Regions from separate parts of the Microbacterium sp. GW823-FHT02G05 genome, predicted to be linked through region 1. Evidence: riboswitches for the same ligand, from Rfam matches in the RefSeq annotation. Region 1 holds a riboswitch; each other region holds the start of a gene.

What was found. Region 1 has a riboswitch for thiamine pyrophosphate ahead of thiO (glycine oxidase ThiO). Riboswitches for the same ligand answer to the same signal wherever they lie in the genome.
Region 2: linked by a shared signal. The riboswitch ahead of AC1REM_RS09855 (bifunctional hydroxymethylpyrimidine kinase/phosphomethylpyrimidine kinase) and the one ahead of thiO (glycine oxidase ThiO) in region 1 are both predicted to bind thiamine pyrophosphate.
Region 3: linked by a shared signal. The riboswitch ahead of thiC (phosphomethylpyrimidine synthase ThiC) and the one ahead of thiO (glycine oxidase ThiO) in region 1 are both predicted to bind thiamine pyrophosphate.
Region 4: linked by a shared signal. The riboswitch ahead of AC1REM_RS05130 (ECF transporter S component) and the one ahead of thiO (glycine oxidase ThiO) in region 1 are both predicted to bind thiamine pyrophosphate.

The regions. Positions count from the first base shown of each region.
Region 1 is NZ_JBXAJK010000002.1:1,105,334-1,112,892, forward strand. It holds gene AC1REM_RS15235 (aldolase/citrate lyase family protein) at 1-533, shown strand, start outside; gene AC1REM_RS15240 (ThiF family adenylyltransferase) at 571-1,719, opposite strand; gene AC1REM_RS15245 (thiazole synthase) at 1,716-2,525, opposite strand; gene thiS (sulfur carrier protein ThiS) at 2,527-2,775, opposite strand; gene thiO (glycine oxidase ThiO) at 2,778-3,965, opposite strand; TPP riboswitch at 3,958-4,060, opposite strand; gene thiE (thiamine phosphate synthase) at 4,073-4,756, shown strand; gene AC1REM_RS15265 (MFS transporter) at 4,838-6,064, shown strand; gene AC1REM_RS15270 (DUF6882 domain-containing protein) at 6,114-6,824, shown strand; gene AC1REM_RS15275 (N-formylglutamate amidohydrolase) at 6,876-7,559, shown strand, end outside.
Region 2 is NZ_JBXAJK010000001.1:2,014,527-2,022,085, reverse strand. It holds gene argJ (bifunctional glutamate N-acetyltransferase/amino-acid acetyltransferase ArgJ) at 1-827, opposite strand, end outside; gene argC (N-acetyl-gamma-glutamyl-phosphate reductase) at 824-1,876, opposite strand; gene AC1REM_RS09855 (bifunctional hydroxymethylpyrimidine kinase/phosphomethylpyrimidine kinase) at 2,102-3,661, opposite strand; TPP riboswitch at 3,652-3,747, opposite strand; gene AC1REM_RS09850 (NAD-dependent epimerase/dehydratase family protein) at 3,740-4,714, opposite strand; gene pheT (phenylalanine--tRNA ligase subunit beta) at 4,829-7,336, opposite strand; gene pheS (phenylalanine--tRNA ligase subunit alpha) at 7,336-7,559, opposite strand, start outside.
Region 3 is NZ_JBXAJK010000002.1:553,905-561,463, reverse strand. It holds gene AC1REM_RS12670 (calcium:cation antiporter) at 1-57, opposite strand, end outside; gene AC1REM_RS12665 (SRPBCC family protein) at 276-740, shown strand; gene AC1REM_RS12660 (flavodoxin family protein) at 743-1,372, shown strand; gene lipA (lipoyl synthase) at 1,360-2,388, opposite strand; gene lipB (lipoyl(octanoyl) transferase LipB) at 2,385-3,026, opposite strand; gene AC1REM_RS12645 (TetR/AcrR family transcriptional regulator) at 3,116-3,697, shown strand; gene thiC (phosphomethylpyrimidine synthase ThiC) at 3,741-5,471, opposite strand; TPP riboswitch at 5,472-5,579, opposite strand; gene ffh (signal recognition particle protein) at 5,653-7,209, shown strand; gene AC1REM_RS12630 (EamA family transporter) at 7,211-7,559, opposite strand, start outside.
Region 4 is NZ_JBXAJK010000001.1:1,081,188-1,088,746, reverse strand. It holds gene AC1REM_RS05150 (nucleotidyltransferase family protein) at 1-491, shown strand, start outside; gene AC1REM_RS05145 (hypothetical protein) at 481-873, shown strand; gene AC1REM_RS05140 (energy-coupling factor transporter transmembrane component T family protein) at 888-1,700, opposite strand; gene AC1REM_RS05135 (ABC transporter ATP-binding protein) at 1,697-3,163, opposite strand; gene AC1REM_RS05130 (ECF transporter S component) at 3,166-3,789, opposite strand; TPP riboswitch at 3,782-3,891, opposite strand; gene AC1REM_RS05125 (D-alanyl-D-alanine carboxypeptidase family protein) at 3,968-5,491, shown strand; gene AC1REM_RS05120 (ABC transporter ATP-binding protein) at 5,559-7,559, opposite strand, start outside.

The DNA of each region.
Region 1 (7,559 bases):
GCGCCCAGAATCTGATCGTGCCGATGGTCTCCTCCGCCGAGGAAGCCGAAGCCGCCGTCCGCGCCATGCACTATCCCCCGAAGGGCGTCCGTGGCGTCGGCAGCGCTCTCGCCCGGAGCGCACGCTGGAACCGCGTGGAGAACTATCTCGCCGAGGCATCCGCGCACATCTCGCTCACGGTGCAGATCGAGACGACCGCGGGGGTCGAGGCCGCAGCCGAGATCGCCGCCGTCGACGGCGTCGATGCGGTGTTCGTCGGCCCGTCCGACCTCGCCGCATCCATGGGGTATCTCGGTCAGCAGACACACCCTGAGGTGCTCGCCGCTGTGGCCCGCACCTTCGCCGCGGTCGCAGCCGCGGGCAAGCCGGTCGGCGTCAACGCCTTCGACCCGATCGCCGCCGAGTCGTACATCGCCGAGGGCGCGGACTTCGTCGCCGTCGGCGCAGATGTCGCGCTGCTGGCCCGCGCCTCGGAGGCACTGGCCGCACGTTTCATCCCCTCGTCCGATGACGAGGGTCGCGCGAGCTACTGACGCGCAGGTACTCCGGGTGAGCCGTCGAACCGACGCCTCACCCGGAGTACGCGCTCATGCCCCCGGCGAGGTTGCGCAGCATCACGCCGGTCGGCACCGTTGCGGCAAGCGCGTCGATCGCTCGCGCAGAGCGGATCCCTCCCTGACATGTGAGCACGATGTCTCCACCGTCGTGCGCCTCGGCACCCAGCGCTGCCGCCAGCAGAGGCCAGCCCCCGGAGAGCAGCTGATCGAGAGGCACATGATGCGACCCCTCGATCGATCCGGCCTCCCGCTCATCCGCCGTGCGCACATCCACGACGACCAGCCCCGGCTCTGCGCCGCGCAGTCGCGCGGCGACCTCACCCGCCGAGATGTCGTCGGGTCGCCCTGTCGATGACACCGCGCAGCGCAGCGTCACCTCCTCGAGGTCGGTGACCGCGGGACGATCAGGATCGATCCCGAAGCGCAGTTCGCTCCAACGTCCGGCCAGCGCGTCGTAGCGCGCCAGGCGTCCGACGAGCGGCTCCCCCACCCCGCAGATCAGCTTGAGTGCTTCGACGGCCATAGCAGAGCCGACGACACCGCAGAGCGCACCGAAAACCCCGCCCGTCGCGCAATCGGCGATCGCGTCCTCATCGGGGATGTCGGGATGCAGGTCACGCAGCATCGGCCCTCGTCCGGGCCAGAAGACGCTCAGCTGCGCGGCGAACCGGAGGATGCTCCCCCAGACGACCGGCGTGCCGGTGAGCTCGGCGGCATCGTTCACGAGATAGCGGGTGGCGAAGTTGTCGGCGCCGTCCAGCACGAGATCATGCGCACGGAAGAGGGCGAGCGCGTTGTCTGGGCGGAGCCGCTCGACATGGGCGGTGACGTGAACCTGCGGATCCAACGCCCCGATCGCGCGTCGCGCGGACTCTGCCTTGGGCGTTCCCAGATCGGCCTCTCCGTGCAGCACCTGCCGCTGCAGGTTCGTCCGTTCGACCCGGTCGTCATCCATCACCGTGATGTGCCCGACCCCGGCGGCGGCCAGGTACTGAAGCACGGGTGCGCCGAGACCTCCGGCGCCGATCACGAGAACCCGAGCGCTCGCGATGCGGCGTTGCCCCTCCGCCCCGATGCCCGGTAGCGGCAGGTGCCGGGCGAACCTGGCAGCGCGCTCGGGTGACAGCACCGCACCGGGCGCGACGAGCGGAGGGAGCGTCACAGATCAGCCTCCGAGGGACGGGCGGCGATGAGTCCATCGGCCGCCGAGGATGCGAGAGCGAGCGGACGCTTCGGGATGCGGCCGGCAGCACGTGCCAGGCGTCCCGCCTCAACCCCGGCCTTCATCGCGCGCGCCATCGCGATCGGATCCTGCGCGCGGGTGACCGCACTGGCCAGCAGGACGGCGTCGACGCCGAGCTCCATGGCGAGCGCCGCATCCGATGCCGTTCCGACGCCCGCGTCGAGCACGACCGGCACCGACGCGCGCGCCACGATCGTCTCGATGTTGTGCGGGTTCAGGATGCCGAGCCCGCTGCCGATCGGCGACCCCGCGGGCATGACTGCGGCGACGCCGACATCTTCGAGGCGCTTTGCAAGCGCCGGGTCGTCGTTCGTGTAGGCGAACACACGGAAGCCGTCCGCGACGAGCTCCTCCGTCGCCCGGAACAGTTCGACCGGTTCGGGCAGCAGGGTCTCCTCGTCGGCGATGACCTCGAGCTTGACCCAGTCGGTCTCGAGCGCGTCGCGTGCGAGCTGCGCCGTGAGCACCGCGTCACGGGCCGTGTAACACCCGGCGGTGTTCGGCAGCGCGCGCACGCCCAGCCGTTCCAGCATCGCGAAGACCGAATCGCGTCCTTCGGGTGAGAACCGGCGGATCGCGACCGTCGTGATCTCGGTGGCGGATGCCACAAGCGCCGCCTCCAGAAGGGCGAGGCTCGACGCACCGCCCGTGCCCATGATGAGCCGGGAATCAAAGCTCTCCCCAGCGACGGTGAAGATGTCTGCGGGTGCCACAGCGGTCGCCATCTCAGCCACCCTGCACAGCCGTGACGATCTCGACCTCGTCGCCCGCGGCGAGCGCCTGCGCCCCCCAGCGGCCACGAGGCACGACGGTGCCGCCGACCGCGGCGGCAACGCCCAGTCGTCCGCCGTCTGCACGGGAACCGTCAGCACGCAGTTCGTGACCGGTCATGGAGCGCACGAGGTCGAGCAGGGAGGCGTCTGCGGCCATCGCCTGCTCCTGGCCGTTCACGCGCACGGTCTGGGTTGTCGTCATCGTCAGCCTTTCATTCCGGCGCCGTCGAGCACGGCGACCGCGGGTGGGGTGAGATCGGGAAGTGCCGGACGGGGGTTCGCGGGGCGAAAACGCGAGGGGTGCACGGCTGCGGCGACGGTCGGATCGATGGCGCGCCCCTCTACGAGGTCCGCGACGAGCCGGGCGCCGAGCGGCGCGAGCAGCACACCGTGACGGTCGAATCCGTTCGCGACGATGAGGCCGCGCTCGACGACGCCGATCAGCGGCGTCGCATCCGGGCTCCCCGGCCGTGGGCGCGCCATCATCTCGATGACCTCGCACTCTTCGATGCCGGGCACCACGGTCTGGGAGTCGCGCAGCAGCGCCAGCACGCCTCCCGCCTGCACGCCCGCGACGCCGCCTTCGCGAACTGAGGCGCCGACGACGAGGGTTCCGTCCTCTCGGGGAACGAGATAGACGGAGCGCCCGCGGACGAGCGCGCGCACCGTGTGCGTCAGCAGGGGGCGCAGCGCCTCGGGCACACGCAACCGAAGAATGTCTCCCCAGACAGGGCGCACCGGCAGCGCGGGAACGCCCTCCACCTGACCCAGGCCCGTCGCTGCGATCACGACGTCGGCGGGGACAGCATCACCGGAGGCGAGATGCACCCACCGGGGCGCCGGCTCCCCTCCGTTCGGGGCGTCCGTCGAGACACGCACAGCCCGCTCGCGGCGCACGCCCGCGCCCAGCACCCGCAGGAACGACGCCGCAATCCGCCGCGGATCGACCTGATGGTCGGCGGCGATCCCCATCGCGGCGGACACCGCCGGGCCGAGAGAGGGTTCCCGCTCCCGCGCCCGCGAACCCGTCATCCGGTCCACGACCGCACCGCCCTGCTGTTGCAGAACCGCCAGCCGCGTCAGGGTCTCGCGGTCGGCTGCGTCCACCGCCACCGCAAGGGTCGCCGTTTCCCGATATCCCACGGCGTCGCCGCCCGCTGCCGTCAGCCGTGCGACGAAATCGGGATAGGCGTCTGCAGCATCCCGCATCAGCGGATGCAGCCCGTCCTGTGCCCACTCGGTCTCTGTGACCGCCGCGAGCATACCCGCGGCTGCACGGCTCGCTCCACCCGCAGGGTCGGGATCGAGGATGATCGCATCGTGCCCTCGCTCCCGCAGCTCGAAGGCCGTCGCCAAGCCGACGACTCCGGCGCCGATCACAACGATGCGCATTGCGTGCCCTTTCCTACGACGGCATGATCCGTTTCAGGTTCAGCGGTCGGCACGTGGCCCTCTCAGCCCTCTCCTGGGCTCCCGCGGACCCCTCTACTCTAGGGCGTATGCCTGCTTCATCCTTCGCACCCTCGGCGTCCGGCGATGTCCGCGCACACCGCCGTGCGCTCCTCGACGATGCGCGTCTCTACGTCTGCACGACTGCTCGTACCGAGACGGGCGATCTCGAATCCTTCCTCGACGCGGCGTATGCGGGCGGCGTCGACATCATCCAACTGCGCGACAAGGGTCTGGAGGCCCGCGCCGAGATCGAAGCACTGCAGGTGCTCGCTCGCGTCGCACGGCGCCACGGCAAGCTCTTCGCCGTCAACGACCGTGCCGATGTCGCTGCCCTCGTCGGTGCCGACGTCTTCCACGTCGGCCAGGGCGATCTGACCACCACGCAGGCACGCGCCCTGCTGGGTCCCGACGTGATCATCGGCCGTTCGACGCATTCGGCCGCACAGGCCGCCGAGGCTGACGCCGACGCCGATCTCGACTACTTCTGCACGGGTCCGATCTGGGAGACCCCGACGAAGCCGGGTCGGGCAGCCGTCGGGCTCGATCCGCTTCAGGCGGTCGCGGACTCGAAGACCACGAAGCCGTGGTTCGCGATCGGCGGCATCGCCGCAGGCCCTCGGCTCAGCGAGGTCATCGACGCCGGTGCCTCCCGAGTCGTCGTCGTCCGCGCGGTCACGGAAGCAGACGACCCCACAGCCGCCGCACGGGCGCTGCGCACGCAGCTCGACTGAGCGCCGTACCCGCTCCCCTTTCGCGCCGCCGGAGGACCCGTGAAAGGATGAGCGGATGCCGCACGCAAGGAGCCCCTACTGATGCGCGGCCTTGCTGCGATGCAGGATCGCGGATTCCGCTGGTTCTTCCTCGCTCGCACGATCACGATGGTCACCGGCTCGATGTCGTCCATCGCACTCGCCTTCGCGGTCTTGCAGATCGACAACGAAGCGACGTCGCTGGCAGGAGTGCTGGCCGCGTTCACGATCAGCAACATCGTCTTTCTGCTCATCGGCGGCGTCGTCGCCGACCGCCTCCCGCGGGCGCTGATCATCCAGGCCTGCTACGTCTTCGACATCCTGTCCATCGGCACGGTCGCCGTGCTGCTGTTCACCGGCACAGCGACCGTTCCCCTCATCGCACTTTTGGCAGCCGTCAACGGTGCGTCCTCCGCGTTCGTGCTCCCCGCGATGCAGGGCATCATCCCCCAGCTGACGACGCCGGCACACCTGCAGCAGGCCAATGCGATGCTCTCGTTCGTGCGCTCTGCCGTCACGATCGGCGGGCCCGCGATCGCCGGGGTGCTCGTTGCGACCGCGGGTCCGGCGTGGGCGATGGTGGTGCAGGCGGCGGGATGGCTCGCCGCGATCCCCATCCTCGCCATGGTGAAGCTCCCGCCTCCCGCGCAGGGCGAGAAGGCGACCATGCTGGCCGACCTGCGCACCGGCTGGCGGGAGTTCTGGATGCGCCCCTGGCTGTGGACGGTCGTTCTCGCATTCATGATCATGAACGCGATCCACGCCGGCGCGTGGGGTGTCGCAGGACCTTTCATCGCCAACAACGACCCCCTGTTGGGCATCGCCGGGTGGGGATGGGTCGTGAGCGCCGAGGGCGCCGGCGTTCTCGTCATGACACTCCTGCTGATGTGGCTTCCGCTGCGACGCCCGCTGCGCTGGGGAATGATCGGCATGGCCGCGTTCGCGCTGCCGCTCACCATGCTCGGGGTGCATCCCGCCGTCGTTCTCGTCGCGATCGCGGCGTTCCTCGCCGGCGCGGGGATGGAGGTCTTCGGCACCGGCTGGAGCGTCGCGATGATGGAGAACGTGCCCGTCGAGAAGCTGTCGCGGGTGTCGAGCTACGACATGCTCGGCAGCTTCGTCGCGATCCCGATCGGCACGCTCGCGTTCGGCTGGCTCATCACGCATGTCGACGCCGGAACACTTCTCGTCGCCTCCGCCATCGTGTACGCGGTCGTCGCCCTGTCCACGCTGCTGGTGCCCAGCGTCTGGCGGATGGGCCGCGCAGACGGCGCTCTCGCGGCGCGATGACCGGCGATCATCCCTGGCGTTTCATAGCTTCGCCGACGACACTGAGGTCATGAGCTTCGCAGATCTCGCACCTCTCGCCGACCGTGCCGCGCTGTACTCCGCACTGCGTCAGGAGGCGCTTCTCGATGCGATCGGAGGCAACGCGCACCGTTGGGACGCCGACCTCACCGCAGGAACGATCACCTTCACTCCGCACGCCACGCCGGAGCATCCGGTCGTCGTCGGCGCGCACCTCATCGCGACGATCGCCCCGGAGCCGCACACCCTGCGCTGGGCATGGGCGCAGCCGAACGGCGCGGATGCCACGGTCGCCACGCAGCTGCGCGACGCGGGCGCTGCGGTGCAGAACGTCACTCTGACAACCGCCGAGGTCCCCTTCCCCGAGAGCATCGAGGGTGAGCTGGATGACTGGATCGCGCAGGCCGCGCACACCGTCGCCGGCGCCGCGGTCGAGCTCACGGGTCGCGCCCCCTACTTCTCGGCGCCTGTCGAGGGCGGCACCCGTGCGGTGTTTCTCCTCGATGCACCGCTGCCCGCCCTCACCGTCGCCGACGCCATGATCGCGCTGCCTCGCGTCATCGCCTCCGTGCCCCTGAGCGACCCGCGCACGGCTCTGTGGAACCTGGCCCGCCTCGCCGGCTGGAACCTGCAGTGGACGGACGAGGCGTTCACCGGCGCGGTCATCTCCGATGCCACGGCATCCGCGACCGTGCGTTTCGATGAGAACGCGCGCATCACGGGTATTGAGGCCACTGTCTGAACTGCGCACCTACCCCTGCCGTTCCACGGCGCTCATCAGTAGCATGTGCGCATGAGCGCCCTCGACCTGATTCCGGCAGGACACACCTTCACCCCCGAGGAGATCACGGCCTACGCCGATCCTGAACGGCGCTCTCTCGAGCAGGCGCTCGCCGAGGCCGACGTCCTGATCAGTGCCCCGCACGCCGGTGCGGCGATCCCCGAAGAGCTGGCCCCCTTCCTCTCTCCCGCGCTGACGCGTCGTCTGCAGTACGACTTCACCGACGTCGCCACCGCAGCGATCGTCCGACGTTGGGCGGCGATCGATCCCCGCGTCGTGGCGGTCGTCAACCCGCACCCGCGCCTCGTCCGCGACCCGAACAGGGCACGGCCCGCGGACATCGCTGGCGATCTGGCGACGGCCATCGAGCGCACGCGCGCCGCGGGGGCATGGCAGAAGGTGGATCTGAGCGGTGTGGATGCCATCCGCCCCGTGACGTTCTCGTTCTTCCCGATCCTCGAGGTGCCGGAAGACGAGGACGCCCTCCACCGATTGGTCTCCACGTTCGTCGAGGTCGGAGAACGCGGTCTCGGCGTGTACGAGCGGGTGCGCGACGCACTCAGCGAGCGGATGCTGGAGCGCGCGCTGCGCACGGGCTCTTCCTTCACACGACTCTCCTTCCACGACACGATGAATACGACGACGACGCGGGAAGGCGCGGTGTCGGTGCCTCGGGCCGAGAAGGACCGCCTCCCC
Region 2 (7,559 bases), on a different contig from region 1:
CTCGCAGCGCCGCGGACCTCGATCGTGATGTCATGGCTGGCGCCCTCGGCATCGCCCTGCAGCTTCTGTGCCAGCTCCTGGCTCAGCCCGGTGAGCGCTGCCGCGAACTCGTCGAGATCGGGACGGACACCCGATGCGCCGTTCGCGAGGAGGGTGACCTGGTCGTTCGTCGACATGCAGCCGTCCGAATCGAGGCGATCGAACGTCACGCCCGTCGCGCGACGCAACAGTGCATCCGCCTCGGAAGCCTCGAGGTCGGCGTCGGTCGTGATCACGACGAGCATCGTGGCGAGCCCCGGTGCGAGCATGCCCGCTCCCTTCGCCATGCCGCCGATCGTCCAGCCGTCGCCCTGCACCACGGCCGTCTTGGAGACGGAATCGGTCGTCATGATCGCCTCGGCCGCGCTCTGTCCGCCGTCCGCGCTGAGCGCCGCGATGCCGGCCTCGACGCCGGCCAGCACATTGGCGCGGAACGTCTCGTCGCCGACGCCGATCAGCCCGGTGGAGCAGACCACGACGTCGCCGGCGCTGATGCCCAGCAGCTCCGCAGCCTTCTCCGCCGTCTGATGCGTCGTCTGGAAACCGAACTCGCCGGTGAAGCAGTTCGCTCCCCCGGAGTTCAGGACGACGGCCTCGACGACGCGATCGGCGACGACCTGCTGCGACCACAGGATCGGGTTGGCCTTGGCGCGGTTGCTCGTGAACACGGCGGCACCGACCTTCCGCGGTCCTCGATTCACGACGACGGCGACGTCGGGCCTGCCGGTCGATTTGAGGCCTGCGGCGACTCCGGCCGCTTCGAATCCCTGCGGGGCGGTGACGCTCACGGGGCTACTCCGTTCGTGCTGAGCGCGGTGCCCTCGGGAAGACCCAACGCGATGTTCATGGATTGGACGGCCGCGCCCGCGGTGCCCTTGACGAGGTTGTCGACCGCGGTGACGACCGTGACACGGTTCGCCGCACGGTCGATCGCGAGGCCCATCAGGGCCGTGTTCGCGCCGAGCACGTCAGCCGTGCGCGGGAAGTGCCCTTCGGGCAGCAGCTGCACGAAGGCCTCATCGCCGTAGGCGTCCTGCCACGCCGCGCGGATCTGCACGTCGCTCATTCCCTCGACGATCGGTGCCGTGACGGTCGCGAGGATTCCGCGCGACATCGGCACGAGAACCGGAGTGAAGGAGATCCGGATGCGATCGTCGGCGACGCCGGATGCCGCAGCGAGCGCCTGCCGGATCTCGGGGATGTGGCGGTGGGTGCCGCCGACCGCGTAGGGGTTCGCGGAACCGAGGATCTCGCTCGCGAGCAGGTTCGTCTTCGCGCTCTTGCCCGCTCCGGAGGGACCCACGGCGAGGACCGCCACGATGTCGGACGGATCGATGACGCCGGCGGCGACGCCCGGCGCAAGGCTGAGGCTCACCGTCGAGGCGTTGCATCCGGGAGCGGCGATGCGCCGCGCCCCGACAAGGTGGGAGCGCTGTTTGGTCCCGTCGACGAGAAGCTCCGGAACGCCGTAGGACCAGGGTTCGTGGAATGCGCCGCCGTAGAAGGCGTCCCACGCGTCCTGCGAGGTGAGGCGATGATCGGCTCCTGCGTCGATGACGAGCGGAGTGTCGCCGAGCGCGTCGGTGTACTGGCCGGACTGGCCGTGCGGCAGCGCGAGGAACACGATGTCGTGACCGGCGAGGATCGCGGGCGTCGTGTCCTGCAGCGTGAGATGTGCGAGCGAACGCAGGTGCGGCTGGTGCTCGATGAGCGGCTGGCCGGCATTGGAATGCGCGGTCACTGTGCGGATCTCGATGTCGGGGTGGCCAGCGAGCAAGCGAAGAATCTCGCCACCCGCATAGCCGGATGCGCCGGAGACGGCGACGGAATACGTCATGTATCTACCTTAACGGTCGGAGCTGGAGGGACCGGGGCGGCGACACCGGCACTCATCCCGCCGAAGGCAGGAGCGCAGGGGTCGCCTAGAGTCGGCGTCCGCCCTGACGTCGGCGCGCACCAGCGACACTCGAGACGAGTGTCGAAGCGGTGTGAGAGGCCGAGCGCATGCCGCGACGATAACGCGCCGCGCCCGGCCTGCGCAAATCACACCGTCATCTCGCCGTCACAGTGCGACGGGGAGCGGTGCAGCGAAGAAGGCGAGCTCGTGCTGCGACGCGGCGGTGAACGCGCGCAGCATCCGCTCTCGCACCTCAGGGCTCGCGGATCCTGCGGCCCGCCCGACGAAGGCGACCGCCTGCTGGGTGGACTCTGCAAACGCGGGGTCGGCATAGGTCGCGAGCCAGGAAGCGTAGGGATGCTCCGGATCGCGCGCGTACTCGCCGAAAGCCCCCGCGTGCAGGCGCTCCCCCAGATCGGAGTACAGCCAGAAGCAGGGCAGGAGTGCGGCGATCAGCACGGCGTAGTCGCCGTCGAACGCGGTGGCACGGAGGTGGTCGAGGTAGGCGGTGGTTGCCGGAGCCTGCGCGGCGGCGAATGTCTCGGCAGTGATGCCCTGCGCGGGGGTGAGCCAGGACGCGTGCAGCTCAAGTTCCCCGGCGATCGCGCCCTGTGCGGATCCCGCCCAGAACGCCTGCTCCTCAGATGTCGGGGCCAGGCGCGCCGCCTCCGCGAGCACGCGGGCGTACTCCCGGAGGTAGAGCGCGTCCTGTGCGAGGTAGAACACGAACGGCGCGTGCGCGAGCGTGCCGTCCGCGAGTGCACGGATGAAGGGCAGCTCGTCGATGCCGTCACGAATCGGTCGGATGATCTCCCACCAGTCGGAGGCCAGCTGCTCGGCCTGGGGGCGCGTCATCACGCTCCCCCGCGCCCACAGGCCCGCAAAGTGATGAACGGGTCCGCTTCCCCTCCCGACCTGCAGCTCGTCTGCCGCTTCCAGAGACTCCCGCAGCCACGTACGCGCGGAGGCCACGGCGGTCGGCCAGTCCTCGCCGGACGCGCGACGCGTGGCCAGCGCCGATGACAGAGAGCATCCGGTCCCGTGCGTGTGCGTGGTGTCGATGCGCGCCCCGGGAAACTCCTGCCGGAGCGCACGAGCAGCATCGACCAGGGCATCGGGAGTGTGGGCGCCGGCAAGGTGCCCGCCTTTGACGAGCACGGCGGTGCCGAGATCGAGCGACAGCTGCTCCGCCGCATCCAGCGCCGCATCCCACTCCTCACCGATCTCTCGGCCGGTCAGCACTGCGAGCTCGCGCAGGTTCGGCGTCACCAGGTGCGCGAGTGGCAGCAGTCTGCGCAACGCATCCTCCGCCGCAGGGTCCAGCAGGCGGTCCCCACTCGTGGCGACCATGACCGGATCGATCACGACGACCCCGGGGCGCACCTCCACCAGCCAGCGCGCCACCTCGACGATGACGTCCTCGTTAGCGAGCATCCCGATCTTGACCGCATCGATCTGGATGTCTTCGGCGAGCGCCTCCAGCTGCGCACGGAGGAACGACACCGGAGGCACATGCACATCGCGCACCCCCTGCGTGTTCTGGGCGGTCAGGGCGGTCAGCGCGGCCATCCCGAATCCGCCGTTGGCAGAGATGGATTTCAGATCGGCCTGGATCCCGGCCCCACCGGACGGATCGCTGCCCGCGATGCTGAGCACTCGCGGAATGAACGGCGCGCCCGTGCGGGCGGCAGAGACGGATGATGGCACACGCAGACGATCGCTCATTGCGACATCCCTTCGCTAGCACGAACTAGATCAGGTTCGACGGGTCTGTTCTCAGCCGCGATGGCGCGGCACCCCGTGTCACTGCGGGCAGTCTATCCGCTGCAGAAGCTCCCTCTCGTCGACGCGTGTCAGCCCAGCCCGGCGCTCACGATCGATGCCGCGCGCCTCCTCGTCCGCACGCACACGGTCGATCGTCACCTCCAGCGGCGACAGCACGCCGCCGGTCTGCGTGAAGCGCGTGTTCGAGCGCGCCATGAACCCCGGCATGTCCGCCGGCAGCCACAGCGGAAGCGAGCGGGCGCCCATCCAGTACTGCACGTCGCGGGCGACCAGCCATTCGTCCGGTGCCGTCACGATGTCACCCGTGTGGCCGGCGATCGTCCGGATGCGAGCGAGAAGGCCCCCCAACGGCAGGACATCCCCCATCGCGTTGACCACACCGGAGTGACGAGTATCCACGATGTAGCGGGCGAGATCCTCGACATCGATCAACTGTGCGCGGCGCCCGTCCGTCTCCGGCTGCAGGACCGGGCCAGCACCGGCGCGCGAGAAAGCCGCCGACCAGTATCCGAACCGGTCGCTCGGATCCCCCGCGCCGACGACGAGGCCGGGGCGCACGATCAGCGCCCGGTCTCCGAGCGCTGCGACGGCATCCTCCGCGGCGACCTTCTGCGCACCGTACTCATACTCGTCTCCGGGGCGCGCAGGCGCATGTCTCGGAGCCGACTCATCCGCCCCGATCGTCTCGTCATCGCTGTACACCGAGGCACTCGACACGTACGTCCAATGCGCCGCCCGCTCACCGAGAGCCTGCACGGCAGCCGCCACGTGCGACGCCTGCGAGGAGATGTCGACCACCTCGTCCCACTCTCGCCCGGCGACCCCCGCATAGGCATCCGGATCGTCACGATCGGCCTGCATGAGCGTGGCACCGGCGGGTACCGGACGTGCGCCCCGCGCCAGACACGTCACCGCTGCGCCCGCCGTCACCCACCCCGCGGCGACGCGACCCGACAGCCATCCGGTTCCGCCGAGGATGAGAACGTCCGTCATGACGCCATGCCATCAGCATCCGCCCCACAAGGGAAGCGGGTTCGCTGTGGGCGCACGGGAAAGGCGGGCACGCCCCCCTCTCGGGCTGCCCGCCTTCCACAGTTCTTCCGCGACCTACTCGCGCAGCGTGGCGCCGAAGCGCTCGGCCGCGACGGCGACACCGGCGAGCTTCGCCTCTGACGCCTCTGCCGCCGTGAGCGTGCGATCCGATGCACGGAAGCGCAGGGCGAAGCTCAGGCTCTTCGCGTCCGCCGGCACGCCCTCACCGCGGTAGTCGTCGACCAGACGCACCGATTCCAGCAACGCGCCGGCTCCCTCGACGAGAGCAGCGCGAACGTCGGCCGCGGGCACCGTCGCGGGCACAACGAGCGAGACATCCTGCGTCGCCGCAGGATACGTCGAGAGCGATTCGACGACGACACGCTCACCGGCGAGGGTCAGCACGCGATCGAGATCCAACTCGAGCACGACGGCCCGGGCAGGGAGGTCTGCATCCGCGGCGACCGTCGGGTGCAGCTCGCCCACGTAGCCGATCTCCTCACCGCGCACGCTCAGCACGCCGGTGCGTCCCGGGTGGAGCGCCGCGCGCTCGCCCTGCACGACGTCGATGTCGACACCCGCTGCGGTGGCGATCACTCGCACCGCGTCGAGGGCATCGGCCAGGCCTGCGGCCTCGGCCGCACGACCCGGCTGTCGCGGGGTGATGTTGCCGGTCAACAGCACGGCGACGTGGCGGTGCTGCGGCGGGATCGAGGCGTTCAGCTGCGCGAGCACCTCATCCGACGGCCGTGCGCCGAGCGGCGGCACCTCAGCGGTGCCGTACTGCACACCGGGTTCCGGAAGGAAGACGGTGCCGGTCTCGAAGATCGCCAGGTCGACCATGCCGCGCGAGATGTTGCGGTGCGCGGTCGTCAGCAGTCCCGGAATCAGCGAACGCCGGAGGAACGGGGCCTGGCCGTCGAGAGCGTTGGCCAGGCGGATGCTGGGCAGGTGCTCCCCTGATGCCGAACCGTGCAGGTCGTTGCTCGTGTCGGTCGTGAACGGGAAGGCCGGCGTCTCGACGAAGCCTGCCGCGGCCAGAGCGTCCGCGACACGTCGGCGCCCCTGCTGGAGGAGCGTGAGTCCGCGCCCGCCCGACGGTGTCGGCAGCACCGAAGGAATCCGGTCGAGGCCGTGGATGCGCGCGACCTCTTCTGCGAGCGTCCACTTGTCGGTGAGATCCGGTCGCCAGCTCGGCGGAATGACGTGCCAGCCGGTGCCGTCTTCCTCCGTGACCTCGGCGCCGATCGTCTCCAGCGCCCCGACGATCTCGTCAGCCGTGTAGTCGACGCCGATGAGCCCTGCGACGAAGCCGGAGGCCAGGTGGATGCCCTCGATGAAGACCTCCGCGAACACGGCGCCGCCGAGCTCGTCCAGGGTTCCGCCTGCGAACTCGACCATGAGATCGGCGACGCGCCGTGCGGCCACGAACGGAATGAGCGGGTCGACGCCGCGCTCGAAGCGCTTCGACGCCTCGCTGGGCAGCTTGTGACGGCGCGCCGAGCGGGCGATCGTGGTCGGGTCGAAGGTCGCCGCCTCGATGAGCACGTTGCGCGTCGTCTCGGTCATCTCGGTCGTCGCACCGCCCATGACACCGGCGATGCCGATCGGTCCGGACTCGTCCGTGATGAGAAGGTCCTCGACGTGCAGGGTGCGCACCTGGCCGTCCAGAGTCTCGATCTTCTCGCCCGAGGCCGCCCGACGCACCGTGATGCCACCGGAGAGCTTGTCGAGGTCGTAGCCGTGCACGGGGTTGCCGAGCTCCAGCATCACGTAGTTGGTGATGTCGATCAGCACTCCGAGCGAGCGCATGCCCGCAAGCGTCAGACGTGCGACCATCCATGGCGGAGTCGGTCGAGAAGGGTCGACGCCGCGGACGGCCCGCGCGACGAACTCGCTCGCACCCACGCGTCCGCGGATCGGCCGCTGATCGTCGACGACGATCGCGAAACCCGCGCCCGGCGCCAGCTCCGCGAAGTCACGCGCGGCGGGGTCACGGAACTCCGCGCCCGTGGCGTGCGAGTACTCGCGGGCGATGCCGCGAAGCGAGAACGCGTAGCCGCGGTCCGGCGTCACGTTGACCTCGACCGCGACGTCATCGAGACCGAGGAGCGCGATCGCATCCGTGCCGACCGGCGCATCGATTCCGAGGTCGGCGAGCACGATGATGCCGTTGTGCTCCTCGCCGAGACCCAGCTCGCGAGCCGAGGCCATCATGCCGTCTGACACATGGCCGTACGTCTTGCGTGCCGCGATCGGGAAAGGACCGGGCAACACCGCACCGGGAAGGGTCGCCACGACCTTGTCGCCGACGGCGAAGTTCGAAGCGCCGCAGACGATGCCACGGACGCCGCCGTTCGCCTCGCCCACGTCGACCTGGCACCAGCGGATCGTCTTGCCGTTCGACTGGGGCTCCTCCTCGAAGGAGACGACCTGTCCGACGACGACGGGTCCCTCGATCTCGAAGCGGTGGATGTCCTCCTCTTCGAAACCGACCGACACGAAGGACGCCAGAACATCGTCCGGCGTCGCATCCGCTGCGACCTCGACGTACTCACGCAACCACGAAAGCGGGACGCGCATCACACCACCATCCCGAACTGCTCGCTGAAGCGCACATCACCCTCGGCCATGTCGCGCATGTCTTTCACATCACTGCGGAACATGAGTCCGCGTTCGATGCCCATCCCGAAGGCGAAGCCGCTGTAGACCTCCGGATCGATGCCCGCCGCGCGCAGCACGTTCGGGTTGACCATTCCGCATCCGCCCCACTCGATCCAGCGCGCGCCGCCCTTGAAGGTCGGGT
Region 3 (7,559 bases), 550 kb from region 1:
GAGAGCGAGGCGGATGATCACGCCGGGTGTCAGGATGCTCCGAAGAGAGGTGTTCACGAGCGAGTGCCTGTTCTGCGGGGTCGTCCCTGCACGTGGTCCTGACGGCGGGTCGTCCCGCCGAGATCCTTCGGTCGAGTCTACCGCCGGGAGTCTCGGCAGACGCTGTGCACCGCTGGGCGGTCAGGGTAGGTCGGTGCGCATCGATGCGCAACCCCGGTGTGCGCCGTAAGGACCGCGCGTAGCGTCGGTCGCTCGATGAGGAACAGGAGAAGACGATGATCTCGAAGGTGACGGCGACGACGGTGGTCCATGCTCCGCTGCGTGAGGTGTACGACCAGTGGACGCAGTTCGAGGAGTTCCCGACGTTCATGTCGTCGGTTGCGCACATCGAGCAGACGAGTGATGCGAGCACGCACTGGCGTGTGGAGATCGGAGGCGTGGAACACGAGTTCGATGCGGAGATCACGGAGCAGATCCCCGACTCCCGGATTCGCTGGCAGAGCCTGGGAGAAACGAAACACACCGGCGAGGTGGAGTTCGAGGCTGTGCCAGACGGCACGCGCGTCACGTTGACGATGGGTTGGGTCCCGGAGGGGTTCGTCGAGAAGGTCGGTGCGGCCTTGAACGTCGACGAGCGGGCTGCGGAGCGCGACCTGGCGAACTTCAAGGAGCTCATGGAGCGTCGCGGCACCGCGAGCGGCGAATGGCGCGGATCGATCAACGACGCGAAGGAGAAGTGACGATGGAGAATCTGCGCGCGCTGATCCTGAACTGCACGCTCAAACCCTCACCGGCGCCGTCCAGCACTGAGGCGCTCGCTGACGTGGTCGCGACAGAACTCCGCGATCGCGGGTGCGCGGTGGATTCCGTACGCGTGGTGGATCATTCCATCCATCCCGGGGTCGAGCGCGACATGGGCGACGGCGATGCGTGGCCGGAGATCCTGGAGCGCGTGCTGGATTCCCAGATCCTCATCCTTGCGACACCCACCTGGGTAGGTCAGCATTCGAGCGTCGCGCAGCGCGTGATCGAACGGCTGGATGCCGAGCTTTCCGAGACGGATGCCGAGGGTCGACCGTCTCTGTACGACCGGATTGTGATTCCGGTGGTGGTTGGCAACGAGGACGGCGCGCACCACATCGTGGGCATCATCGCCCAGGCGCTCTCCGACGTCGGTTTCGCCGTTCCCGCGCAGGGCGGCGTGTACTGGAACGGCGAGGCGATGTCAGGCACAGACTTCATCGACCTCGACGCGACCCCGGACAAGGTACGCATCGCGTGCGCGGCTGCGGCAGCGAACGCCGCGCATCTTGCCAGGCTCCTTCGTGCGGATCCGTTCCCCGCGACGACGGAGCCAGCTCAGACAGCCTGAGCGAACCCCTGTTCGGCGCCCTCGGCGATGTGGGCGAGGTGGGCCGGGATCTCCCTGCCCTTCGACGCCATCGACTGGGCCCAGAGGCGGCCAGCACGGTAGGAGGAACGCACGAGCGGACCGGCGAGCACGCCGAGGAAGCCGATCCGCTCAGCCTCCTCCTTGAACTCGACGAACTCCGCAGGCTTGACCCATCGCTGGACCGGCAGGTGCCGCGGCGAGGGCCGCAGGTACTGCGTGATCGTGATGATGTCGCATCCGGCATCATGCAGATCGTTCAGTGCCTGCACCACCTCCTCCGGCTCTTCGCCCATGCCGAGGATCAGGTTCGACTTCGTGATGAGCCCCGCGTTGCGCGCCTGAGTGATGACGTCGAGTGAACGCTCGTATCGGAAGGCGGGCCGGATGCGCTTGAACACGCGGGGAACGGTCTCGACGTTGTGCGCGAACACCTCAGGTCGGGCCTCGAAGACGATGTCAAGCAGAGCAGGATCTCCGTTGAAGTCGGTGGCGAGCAGTTCGACACCCGTGTTCGGGTTCTGTGCGTGGATCTGGCGCACGGTCTCGGCATTCAGCCAGGCACCGCCGTCGGGGAGATCGTCGCGCGCGACGCAGGTCACCGTGGCGTACCTCAGGCCCATGCGGGTCACACTCTCGGCCACGCGGCGGGGTTCATCCGTGTCATAGTCTGCGGGCTTGCCGGTGTCGATCTGGCAGAAGTCGCAGCGGCGGGTGCACTGGGAGCCGCCGATGAGGAACGTGGCCTCGCGATCTTCCCAGCACTCGTAGATGTTGGGGCAGCCGGCTTCCTGGCAGACCGTGTGGAGCCCCTCATCCTTGACGAGCGAGTGGAGTGCCGTGTACTCGGGCCCCATTTTCGCCTTCGTGCGAATCCATTCGGGCTTGCGCTCGATCGGCGTCTCCGCGTTGCGGATCTCCAGTCGAAGGAGCTTGCGTCCGTTGGGTGCAGTGGCGGGGGAGGACCCGGATGCCACGGGGGTGCCGCATCCGCTCATGCTGCCACCTCGGTCGCGTAGGCGGTCGCGAAGGCCGACGACACCGCATCTGCGACATCTGCCGGCGAGAGATCTGCGCCGATGATCTCGCTGACCGTCGTGACCCCGGCATCTGTGATGCCGCACGGGATGATCCCGCGGAACCCGGCGAGGGTGTTGTTGCAGTTCAGGGCGAAGCCGTGCATCGTGACACCGCGCTGCACACGCACGCCGATCGCCGCGACCTTGTCTTCAGAGAGCGGTCGACGCACCCACACGCCGCTGCGCCCGTCGACCTGGTAGCCATCGACGCCGAGAGGAGCCAGGACGTCGATGAGGATCCGCTCCAGACGTCGCACGTGCGCGACCACATCGACGGGTTCGGGCAACCGCACGATCGGGTAGCCCACGAGCTGACCTGGGCCATGCCAGGTGATCTTTCCGCCGCGGTCGACGTCGACGACCGGTGTGCCGTCCTGTGGACGCTCGTGCGACTCGGTGCGCTTGCCTGCCGTGTAGACGGCTTCGTGCTCGAGGAGGAGAAGGGTGTCGGGCCGAGTCCCGGCGACAACCTGCGCGTGCACATCTCGCTGCAGGGCCCACCCATCGAGGTACGGCACGAAGTGCGGGGCCAGGCCAGCGGTGACGATGTCGAGCATGCGCGCTCCTTAGGGATGGAATTGTTGAACCGCGTCTAAGAATACATCTACGAGCGCGGGGGTCGACGTAGGCGCAGTACGTTAGCGGTATGACGAACGCACGAACGGGGCGACCCCGCGCCTCCTCACGCGAGACGCTGGCTGAGGCGGCCTGTGAGCTTTTCCTGGAGCAGGGCTACGACGCGACCTCCGTCGCCGACATCACCCAGCGTGCCGGCGTCAGCCGCTCCAGTTTCTTCAACTACTTCGCCAGCAAGAGCGATGTGCTGTGGTCGGGTCTCGATGCCCGCATCGACATCGCGTTGGCCGCTCTGCATGCGTTGGGGGCGGATGCTGACGGTCCGAGTGTCCGCGCCGCACTCGAACCGGTGCTCAAGGACCTCGCCCCTGATCCGCTGACCCTCGCGCTCGGTAACGCGGCCGCCATGGGATTGGACGACGAGCTGCTGCGTGACACCGGCCTGCGCCACGCGCGCATCGCCTCGGCCGTTTCGGCCGCCGCACGCACCTCGGGCATCGGAGAGATTCGCGCCGACATCCTCGGAGCCGCGATCGCCGCGGCCGTCCTCTCCTCCCTGCGGGTCTGGGCAGAGCGCGGGGCCGGGCACGCGTCGCTGGAAGCCCAGTTCGATGAAGCCCTGAGAAGCATTCACGATCTTCCCTGGGGCTGACCCGCGCCGCCGTCCTCTCGGCGCGGATCAGCCATGCAGCGGGCTAGCGCACGACCGGGGTCGGGAGATACACCTGGGCGCCGGTGGCGCGGAACTCACGGCTCTTCTCCTGCATGCCCTCGCGGGCGGCGATCGTCGCCTGATCGGCGGCCGAGCCGAACTCCTTGCGGATGTCCTGGCTGATGCGCATCGAGCAGAACTTCGGCCCGCACATCGAGCAGAAGTGCGCGGTCTTCGCAGGCTCTGCAGGCAGGGTCTCGTCGTGGAACGCCTCCGCGGTGTCCGGGTCGAGAGAGAGCGCGAACTGGTCGCGCCAGCGGAACTCGAAGCGCGCCTTGGAGAGCGCGTCGTCGCGCTCCTGCGCTCCCGGATGTCCCTTCGCGAGGTCTGCGGCATGGGCGGCGATCTTGTACGTGATCACGCCCGTCTTCACATCGTCCTTGTTCGGCAGCCCGAGATGTTCCTTCGGGGTGACATAGCAGAGCATCGCGGTGCCGTAGCGGGCGATCTCCGTCGCGCCGATCGCGGAGGTGATGTGGTCGTAGCCCGGGGCGACATCGGTGACGAGCGGTCCGAGCGTGTAGAAGGGAGCGCCTTTGCAGAGCTCCTGCTGACGCTCGACGTTCTCCCGCACGAGGTGAAACGGCACGTGCCCCGGGCCCTCGACCATGACCTGCACGTCGTACTCCCACGCGCGGGCCGTCAGTTCGGCGAGCGTGTCCAGCTCTGCGAACTGGGCGGCATCGTTCGCGTCCGCGACGGATCCGGGGCGCAGCCCGTCCCCGAGCGAGAAGGCGACGTCGTAGCGCGCGAAGATCTCGCACAGCTCGTCGAAATGCGTGTAGAGGAAGTTCTCCTGGTGATGTGCGAGGCACCATCCGGCCATGATCGAGCCGCCGCGCGAGACGATTCCGGTGACACGATCTGCCGTCAGAGGCACGTAACGCAGCAGGACACCGGCGTGGATCGTCATGTAGTCGACGCCCTGCTCGCACTGCTCGATCACGGTGTCGCGGAAGATCTCCCACGTGAGCTTGTGCGCCTGGCCGTCCACCTTCTCGAGCGCCTGGTAGATCGGCACCGTGCCGATCGGTACGGGGGAGTTGCGGATGATCCACTCGCGTGTCGTGTGGATGTCATCGCCCGTCGAGAGATCCATGACGGTGTCCGCGCCCCACTGGGTCGCCCACTGCAGCTTGTCGACCTCTTCTGCGATCGAACTCGTGACGGCGGAGTTGCCGATGTTCGCATTGATCTTCACGAGGAATGCCTTGCCGATGATCATCGGTTCGGACTCGGGGTGGTTGATGTTGTTCGGCAGGATGGCGCGGCCCGCCGCGATCTCGCCGCGCACGAGTTCGACATCGCAGCCCTCCCGCAGAGCGACGAAGCGCATCTCTGGAGTGATCAGCCCCCGGCGGGCGTAGTGCATCTGGGTGACACGTCTGCCCTCCCGGCCACGCCGCGGTACGGGGCGCTCTCCCTGCCATTCCTCCGACGCACTGCCGCGCCGGACCGCCGCGCGACCGTCGTCGAGCAGCGTGCGCTCGCGACCCGTGTAGGTCTCGGTGTCGCCGCGCTCTTCGATCCACTCGGCCCGGAGCCGCGGCAGACCGACCAGTGGGTCACTTCCGGCGCCCGCGGTGCGGTACACCTGCACGGGAGCGTTGGGGTCACCGCCGGGCGAATCCTCCAGGGCGATCTCCGTCACCGGAACGCGGATGCCGTACTCCACATCCGCGACATAAGACAGAGAACGGGACGCAACAGACATGCTCATATGAGGCTCACTTCCTTCGCCGGCATTACCCGGACAGGTTCGACGGTCGCAGGCCGCGTCAGCCCGATCTCAGCCCATGCGTGGGCCCCCGTGTGGTCACAGGCACGCTAGCACGGCGTCGGGTCGTGGCCGGACTCCGTGACCGGCCGAATGCTCCTCTAGAATCAGAAGCACCATGGCTACCTTTGGCACGCTTTCCGATCGGCTTACCGAGACCTTCCGCAACCTGCGCACGAAGGGCAAGCTCACCCCGGCTGACGTCGACGGCACCGTCCGCGAGATCCGTCGTGCGCTGCTCGACGCTGACGTCGCGCTCGCCGTCGTCAAGGACTTCACCGCGAAGGTGCGCGAGCGCGCGCTCGGCGATGAGGTCAACAAGGCTCTGAACCCGGCCCAGCAGGTCGTGCAGATCGTCAACGAAGAACTCATCTCGATCCTCGGCGGCGAGCAGCGCCGTCTGGAGTTCTCGAAGACTCCGCCGACGGTCATCATGCTCGCCGGTCTCCAGGGATCCGGTAAGACGACGTTCGCTGGAAAGCTCGCGAAGCAGCTCGAGGGCGAGGGGCACACCCCGCTCCTCATCGCCGCTGACCTCCAGCGTCCGAACGCCGTGAACCAGCTGCAGGTCGTTGCGGAGCAGGCGGGCGCTACGATCTATGCGCCCGAGCCCGGCAACGGCATCGGCGATCCCGTCAAGGTCTCCCGTGACGGCGTCGAGCACGCCCGTCGCCACCAGCACGACGTCGTCATCATCGACACCGCCGGTCGCCTCGGTGTCGACGCCGAGCTCATGAAGCAGGCCGCTGACATCCGGGCCGCCGTGCAGCCAGACGAGGTCCTCTTCGTCATCGACGCGATGATCGGTCAGGATGCCGTCAACACGGCGAAGGCCTTCCAGGAGGGCGTCGACTTCACGGGTGTCGTCCTGTCGAAGCTCGACGGCGACGCGCGCGGTGGTGCCGCGCTCTCGGTCGCATCCGTTACCGGCCGCCCGATCATCTTCGCCTCCACCGGTGAAGGCCTCGGCGACCTCGAGCCCTTCCACCCCGACCGCATGGCGAGCCGCATCCTCGACCTCGGTGACATCCTCACCCTCATCGAGCAGGCGCAGAGTGCCTTCGACGAGGCCGAGGCGGAGAAGCTCGCCGAGAAGCTCGCGACCGAGACGTTCACGCTGGAAGACTTCCTTGAGCAGATGCAGCAGCTCAAGAAGATGGGCTCCATGAAGAAGATGCTCGGGATGCTCCCGGGCATGGGGCAGATGAAGCAGCAGCTCGACGACTTCGACGAGCGGGAGATCGACCGCACCGAGGCGATCATCCGCTCGATGACGCCGGGGGAGCGCCGCAACCCCAAGGTTCTCAACGGTTCGCGTCGCCTGCGCATCGCCCGCGGATCGGGCATGACCGTCACCGACGTCAATCAGCTCGTCGCCCGCTTCGAGCAGGCCGCGAAGATGATGAAGACGGTCGCCCGCGGCGGCACCCCCAACATCCCCGGTATGGGCCCGATGCCCGGAATGGGGCGCCCCGGTGCCTCGGCGAAGCGCGGAAAGAAGGGGGCGAAGAGCAAGGGTGCGTCCCGCTCGGGCAATCCCGCGAAGCGCGCTGCGGAGAACTCCGGTATCGCAGCGGCCTCCACGCCAACCGGGTCGGGATTCGGTCTCGGTGGAGCCAAGGTTCCGAGTGAAGCGGATCTCGCCGAGATCCAGAAGCTCTTCGGGAAGAACTGACTCAGGAGTGTGCGGCGACCAGCGCCGCTTGTGCGGATGATCGCCGCACCACGACCGGTCCGGCGACGAGTGCTGCGGCGACGAGTGCCAGCCCCACGCCCTGAATGACGGTGAAGGACTCACCCGCGACGAAGACACCCAGCAGGGTGGCGACGATGGGCGAGAGAAGCACGAGCAGCCCGGGTATGACGACCGGGAGCAGCTGGATGCCGCGGAACCAGAGCGTGTACGAGGCGAATCCGCCGACGGCGGCGAGCCATACGTAGCCGACGACGGCAGGGGTGTCGATCGTCTGCGGCACACCCTCCAAACCCAGCGTCAGCGGGAGCAGAAGCAACCCTCCCGCCGTG
Region 4 (7,559 bases), on a different contig from region 1:
GCAATTCGCTCGCCCGGCTCTCACAGCAGGGCATCGTGAATCCACACCGTGTCGGGCGCTCCCTCGCATTCTCGCTGAACCAGGACCATCTGGCAGCGGAGGCGATCCGTCAGATCGCATCTCTCAAGTCGGCACTGGTCGCACGACTCGGCGCGGAGGTGTCGGGGTGGACGATACCGCCCGTGTTCGGTGCGCTGTTCGGCTCGGCCGCCCGCGATGAGATGCGGCAGGACAGCGACATCGACATCTTCCTGGTCCGCCCCGAGGGTGCATCCGACGAGGCATGGAGTGCCGATGTCGCACAGCTCGCGGAAGACGCGACGCGGTGGACCGGAAATGATGCACGCATCATCGACGTCACAGACCAGGATGTGCTGTCCACACCTCTGACGCCGCTGTTCCGCGAGATCGCTGAGCAGGGAATAGTCTTCGCGGGAGACGTCGATTGGCTGCGACGAGCGCTACGCGAAGGAACGATGAATGACGCCTAAAGCTCCCCGAACCAATGAGTGCTCGGCGTCCGACCGCGCCGGGCGCATCGCACAAGCCGAGGGCTTCTGGAACGATGCGGGAGATCTGCACACCCTGGGTGGGGCCAGTCCGAACACTCTGGTGACGCTCTACGTTCATGCCGGCATCGCAGCGGCAGACGCGATCTGCTGCGCGCGACTGGGAGAGTATTCGAACTCGACGAACCACAGCGATGCCGTCGCTCTCTTGAAGCGCGCGGATCGGGCGCTCGCCGCCCCGCTCCAGCGCCTGATCAGCATGAAGTCCGCAGCGGGCTACGGCGCAGCGCCGATGGCCGCCCAACGAGTGACCGAAGCGCAGAATGCGGCCACCAAGCTCATGAACGCCGTCCGCCTCCTCTGAAGCCCCGCCGTCGCCTATCCCGCGACGGACGGACCCAGGATGAAGTTCCAGGTCCCGAAGAAGACGGCCGCCGAGAGCGCAGCAGTCGGGATCATCACGGCGACCAGGAGCAGGATCGTGTCGCCCCGATCCCACCGAGACGGACGCGCCCATGTGCGTCGACCGTGCCCACCGAACCCGCGGGCCTCCATGGCGGTCGCGAGCGATGAACCACGGCGGATAGCGAGGACGAAGAGGGCGAAGGCCATGCCCAGGCCCCTGCGGATGCGCCCCTGGTCTGCGACGCCCCGTGCGCGACGAGCAAGCGCGAGTGCCCGCCAGTCGTCGGCGAGGAGACCGAGCATCCGCAGTCCGGCGAGCGCGCCGATCACGAATCGCGCAGGCAGGCGCAGACGCTGAGCGAGATCGTCGGCAAGGTCGGTGGGGTCGACGGTGGCGAACAGCACGACGGCAGGCAGGCCGATCGCCAGCACGCGCAGGGCTGTCGCCGCAGCGAGCGTGAGAGATCCTTCGCTCACGCGCATCACGAGCCACTCGAAGTAGATCGTGCCGCTCGTTGCCCCGTACAGCGCGATCGTCACGGCACTGAGGGGGGCAGCGATCCAGAGCACGGCGGTCCGCAGCCAGAACTCACGCGGGCGCAGACCTGACATCAGCAGCAGCGGCACAGACAGCAACAGGGCGACCGACGCCGAGAGCACATCGATCGACAGGATGAGCGGCACCGAGATGAGCAGCGCGGCCGCAAGCTTCGCGAGCGCGCTGCGCGGCGCGATCGGGCCGGTGCGCACCACACGGCCGGTGTCGCGCGAGAGCAGGTCTGTCATGCCCCCACCTCAATCCGACGCGCGTGCAGTGCACGCAGCACCTGCTCATCGTGCGAGATCACCACGACTGCGGCACCGTCGTCACGCAGACGGGCGATGATGCCGACGAGTTCCGCCCAGGTCTTCGCGTCCTGCCCGAACGTCGGTTCATCCAGCACAAGCACCCGAGGACGCGTCGCGAGCGCGGCGGCGACCGTGAGTCGGCGCTTCTCGCCGCCGGAGAGTGTGTACGGATTCGCTGCAGCGAGCGCGGTGAGCCGCAGACGGTCGAGGAGGTCATCGACGCGCGTGTTGACTTCGTCCTCGGGCAGGGCCAGCGCCCGCGGGCCGACCGCAAGCTCGTCACGCACCGTGCGCGCGAGGAGCTGATGCTCCGGACTCTGCAGCACAGTGCCGATGCGCGTGAGCAGGGAACGTGACGACCACGAGATCGGGTCACCCTTCGCAGCATCCGCAAGAACCGCGGATGCCTCGACCCGCCCCTTCTCCGGTGCGATCAAACCGGCCAGGGTGAGACCGAGCGTCGACTTCCCGGCTCCGTTGCGGCCGACGATCCCGATGGCCTCACCCGCGCGCACGGTGAGCTCGAAGGGGCCTGCGACCGGCACACCGCGCCGCCGCGCCACGACGAGGTCGCGCGTGCGCAGCAGCTCCTCCCCCGGCGTCACGGCGGGCGCGGGCGGAACTGCGGGCGGATGCCCCGGCACCCATACTCCCGCAGCGGCGAGCTCTGCTCCTCGGGCGCCGAGCACGGCCTCAGGCGTGCCATCCGCGTGCACGACCGTCGTCTCGCCTTCCGTCCCGAGCACGATCACCCGATCGACGAGATCCAGCCAGGCGTCGATGCGATGCTCGATCACGACGAGCGTCGCGCCCGTGGCATCCAATGCCGCCGCGACCGCATCGCGCACCTCGGCGACGCCGTCCGGGTCGAGGTTCGCGGTCGGCTCGTCCAGCAGGATCGCACCGGGGCGCATCGCCAGCACTCCCGCGAGCGCAAGCCGCTGCTTCTGCCCTCCGGACAGCGCGGCGGTCGACCGGTCGAGCGGCAGGTCGAGCCCGACCGCGTCGAGCGCAGCGTCCACCCGCGGCCAGATCTCGTCTCGCGGGACGCCCAGGTTCTCGCATCCGAACGCCACGTCGTCGCCGACGCGCTCCAGAATCGTCTGCGTGTCCGGATCCTGCAGAACCATGCCGACCCGGCCGTGGGCCTGTGCGGCAGGCACCCCGTCGACGAGCAGAGCGCCGAGTTCCTCTCCTTCATCCGCGCCGCCGAGCACACCACCCAGCCCCTGCAGGAGAGTCGACTTGCCCGAGCCTGAGGCGCCGAGCAGCAGCACGCGCTCCCCCGGTTCGATCCGCAGCGTCACCTCGCAGAGCGCCCACCGATGCCGGGTCGCATAGCGCCACCCCCAGGCCTGCGCCTCGAGCGCGGCCGGGGTCGGCGCCGCCGCACCGCCCATGATCAGACCCGGGCTGTGGCCGCCCGCCCGGAGGCGAAGCGGTTGAGTGCGCCGGTCGCCGCGAGACCGCGCGCGATCAGCCAGGCCCCGAAGCCCGCGATGATGGCGCCGGAGACCGTGGTCGAGGCGATGTAGACCGTCGTGAACAGAGTGTCGGCACCCGCGTACCAGAGGATGCGGTCATTGATGCCACAGGCGAGTCCCGCACCGGCACCCGCGAGGATCGCGACCGGCAGACGCCATACGCCGTACAGGAAGATGAGGAAGATCAGCTCGGCGCCGAGACCCTGAACGACGCCCGAGACGATCGTCAGCGGCCCCCACTGGTTGCCGATCAGAGCCGAGATGACCGCGGCGACGAGCTCGGTGTACAGCGCCGCGCCCGGCTTGCGGATGATGAGCCCACCCAGCACGCCGGCGATCAGCCATGGGCCGGCCAGCAGGCCCTGAAGGCCCGGCAGCAGCGGCTTGAGCAGGGTGCTCGGCGCCTCGTATCCGACGTTCCAGAGCAGGAAGATCACCGCACAGGCGACCGCGATGACGCTCGCGACGACGATGTCGACGACGCGCCAGCGCCAGAGTTCCGGACGACCAAGGCCGAGACGTGTGGGCGTGACAGTAGACATTGTTTCTCCTCCCTGCGCTGGCATGACCCAGATCAGGTTCGACGGTCGAAGCGCTTTTCGCTTCCTCTCAGCCCGGATCACCGGACTCCCGTGGTGTTGAGGTCATCATATCCCGCCGTGCACGGTCGCAGACCGCGCGTGCAGACGACACAAGGGACGCGTCCATTACGTTAGGACGGTGACCACCGACACTCCCGAGGCGGCGGCTGACCCCGCAGCTGCGCCTCGCATGGACGCTCCCGCCAGCGCCGATGCTCCCGGGACCCGCGCCGCGCTGCGCGCGCAGCAGACGGGAGAGCTGCCGACCTTCGCACCTGCGGGCCCACCCGCAACCGCCCCGGCCCCGACCGGACGTCCCGCGCTCAGCTGGATCGACGTCGCCACCGTTGCCGCAGGCTCCACGCCCACCCCGCCGGCTCCCCTGACCGGTGCCGCCGCCGGCCCCGCGCTGACCGCCGGGGCTCCGCGGCGTTCGTTCCTGCGATCGGGAGTCCTGCCGCCGCTCGCCGTGCTTGCAACGACCGGCATCGTCTACGCCTCCGCTATGGCGCTCTGGCCCCTGCACGAGGTGGCGCCGACGATCGACGCCGCGACCTACGCACCCGAGGCCGCCGCACTCGCGACCATCACGTGGCCAGCCGTCGGCAGCGCCGCTGTGGGAATCGAGGGCCTTTCGGCCGTGGCGTCCACGGAAGAAGCCGCGCCTATGGCCTCGATCACCAAGGTCGTCACGGTTCTCGCCGCACTGGAGCGCATGCCGCTCGGCCTGGGTGAGCAGGGCACCTCGTTCGCGTTCACGAGCGATGACAGCGAAGTCCACTGGGACTACCGGCGTGATGACCAGTCGGCGCTCGACGTGCCGATTGACGGGACGCTCACGCAGTATCAGCTGTTCCAGGGCATCCTGCTCGGGTCGGCGAACAACTACGCCGATCGCCTGTCGGATGACATCTGGGGTTCCGATTCCGAGTTCGTGATCGCGGCAACGGCATGGCTCCGTGATCGCGGGGTCACGGATATCCAGCTGGAGAACCCCTCCGGCATCGGCTGGGGCAACACAGCGACGCCGCGCGCGCTCCTGCAGCTTGCCGCTCTCGCGGAGAGCAACCCGGTCATCGCGGAGATCGTGGCGACCAAGGAGGCGGATATCCCCGGTGCGGGGCTCGTGACCAACACGAACAAGCTCGTACTGGAGGATCCGGGTGTGATCGGTGTCAAGACCGGCACGATCGGCGAAGATCCGGACATTCTCTACAACCTGCTGTCCGCGAAGGACATCGAGGTCGGCGGGACGACCGTACGCGTGTACGCCTCCGTGCTCGGGCAGGCCGATGGTGAGCAGCGTGTCACCGCGAGCCGCTCACTGTTCACCGAGGTCGAGGCCGCCCTGAAGGCGCAGCCGCAGACGGTCACGAAGGGCGACGTGCTGGGCACGGTGCGGACGATGTGGGGCGCGGAGGTCCCCGTGGTCGCTGCGAAGGATGCCCGGGTCGTGCTGTGGAACGGTGCGGTCGCCTCGACAGCAGGCTCTTACGCGCTCGGAGAAGACTGGACGCAGGGTGCGGATGCGGGTTCACTGACGGTCACCGGCCCACTCGATGACACGACGGTCGCGGCGGAGCTTGCGGAGGACATCGATGGCCCCTCCTTCTGGTGGCGCCTGACCCACCCGCTGGAGCTTCTGGGAATCGACGCACAGTAGCCGCATACGACAGCGGGTCCGCCCCCGAAGGGACGGACCCGCTGTCGTATGCGTGTGCCGGAACGGCTCAGGCGCCGGTTGGGCTCTCGCCCCTGTCGCCAGATGGGGACGCCTCAGAGGCGGCGACCCCGACCTGCTCGGCATCGACCGCGTCGCCCGCGACCAGGACCGGTGTCGACTCCGTGAGCGGGTTTTCAACGTCGGATGCCTGCTCGAACTGCGACTGGTACAGACGCCAGTAGGCGCCCTTCGCGGCGATGAGCTCTTCGTGGTTGCCCTTCTCGACGATGTCACCGTGCTCCATCACAAGGATGAGGTCGGCGTCGCGGATCGTCGACAGACGGTGCGCGATCACGAAGGAGGTGCGGCCTTCGCGCAGCGCCGCCATGGCGTGCTGCAGCAGCAGTTCGGTGCGGGTGTCGACGGCGCTCGTGGCCTCATCGAGGATGAGGATCGAGGGCTGCGACACGAACGCGCGCGCGATCGTGATGAGCTGGCGCTCGCCGGCCGAGACGTTCGAGGCGTCCTCTTCGAGGACCGTGTCGTACCCCTCGGGCAGCGAGTGCACGAAGCGATCGACGTAGGTCGCCGCGGCAGCCTGCTGGATCTCCTCGTCGCTGGCCGCCTCGTTGCCGTATCGGATGTTGTCACGGATGCTGCCCGCGAACAGCCACGGGTCCTGCAGCACCATGCCCGTGCGTGAACGCAGGTCGTGGCGGGTCATCTCGGAGATGTCCTGCCCGTCGAGCAGGATGCGCCCGCCGTTCAGTTCGTAGAACCGCATGATCAGGTTGACGAGCGTCGTCTTTCCCGCACCCGTCGGTCCGACGATCGCGACGGTCTGCCCTGGCTCGACCCGGAACGAGAGGTCGCGGATGAGCGGACGCGCAGGATCGTACGCGAACTCGACGTGCTCGAACTCGATGACGCCACGGCCGTCCGTGACGGTCGGCGCGTTCTCGGCATCCGCGTCCTGTTCCTCGGAGTCGAGGAAGTCGAACACGCGCTCAGCCGATGCGGTACCCGACTGCACGACCGCTGCCATGCCGCCCAGCTCGCTCAGCGGCTGGCTGAACTGCTGCGAGTACTGGATGAACGCCTGCACGTCACCCAGGCGCAGGTTGCCGCCGGCGACCATGAGGCCGCCGAGCACCGCGATGCCGACGTAGGTGAGGTTTCCGACGAAGGTCATCGCGGGCATGATGATGCCCGACAGGAACTGCGCCTTGAAGCTCGCTTCGAAGAGTTCGTCATTCTCGTGTTGGAAGCTCTCGAGGGCTTCCTTCTCGCGTCCGAACACCTTCACGAGCGCGTGACCCGAGAACGCCTCTTCGACGCGGGCGTTGAGGCGACCGACCTTGCGCCACTGCAGACCGAAGGCCTTCTGCGAACGCGGGCCGATGATGCCGAAGATGACACCCATGAGCGGCAGAGACACCAGGGCCACCAGGGCCAGCTGCCACGAGATCGAGAACATCATGATCAAGACGCCGACGACGGTGAGAACCGCGGTGAGCGCGCCCGACAGCGACTGCTGCATGGTCTGCGTGATGTTGTCGATGTCGTTCGTGACGCGCGAGATCAGCTCACCACGCTGCACCTTGTCGAAGTACGACAGGGGCAGACGGTTGATCTTCGCCTCGACGTCTTCGCGCAGGCGCCACATGGTGCGGACCATGATCACGTTGATGACGTAGCCCTGGATCCAGCTGAGGAAAGCCGACGCGACGTAGATCGCGAGCACTGCGATGATGATCCAGCGCAGGGCATCCAGGTCGACGCCGGCGCCGACCGTGAAGTCCTTCATCGCGCCGATCATGTTGGCGAAGTCGTCCTGCCCCGCGGAACGGAGCATCTCGACGACCTGCGCCTGCGTCATTCCCTCAGGAAGACCGGGCACACCGTCGGGGAAGCCGGGTGTCCCCTTGGGCAGACCCGAGGCCAGCACGTTGGACATGAAGCCCTCGTAGACGATGTTCGTCGCCTCGCCGAGGATCTTCGGTGCGATCACGGCCAGCACGACGCCGATGGCGCCGAGCAGGGACACGAAGCCGAACCACCAGGCGGA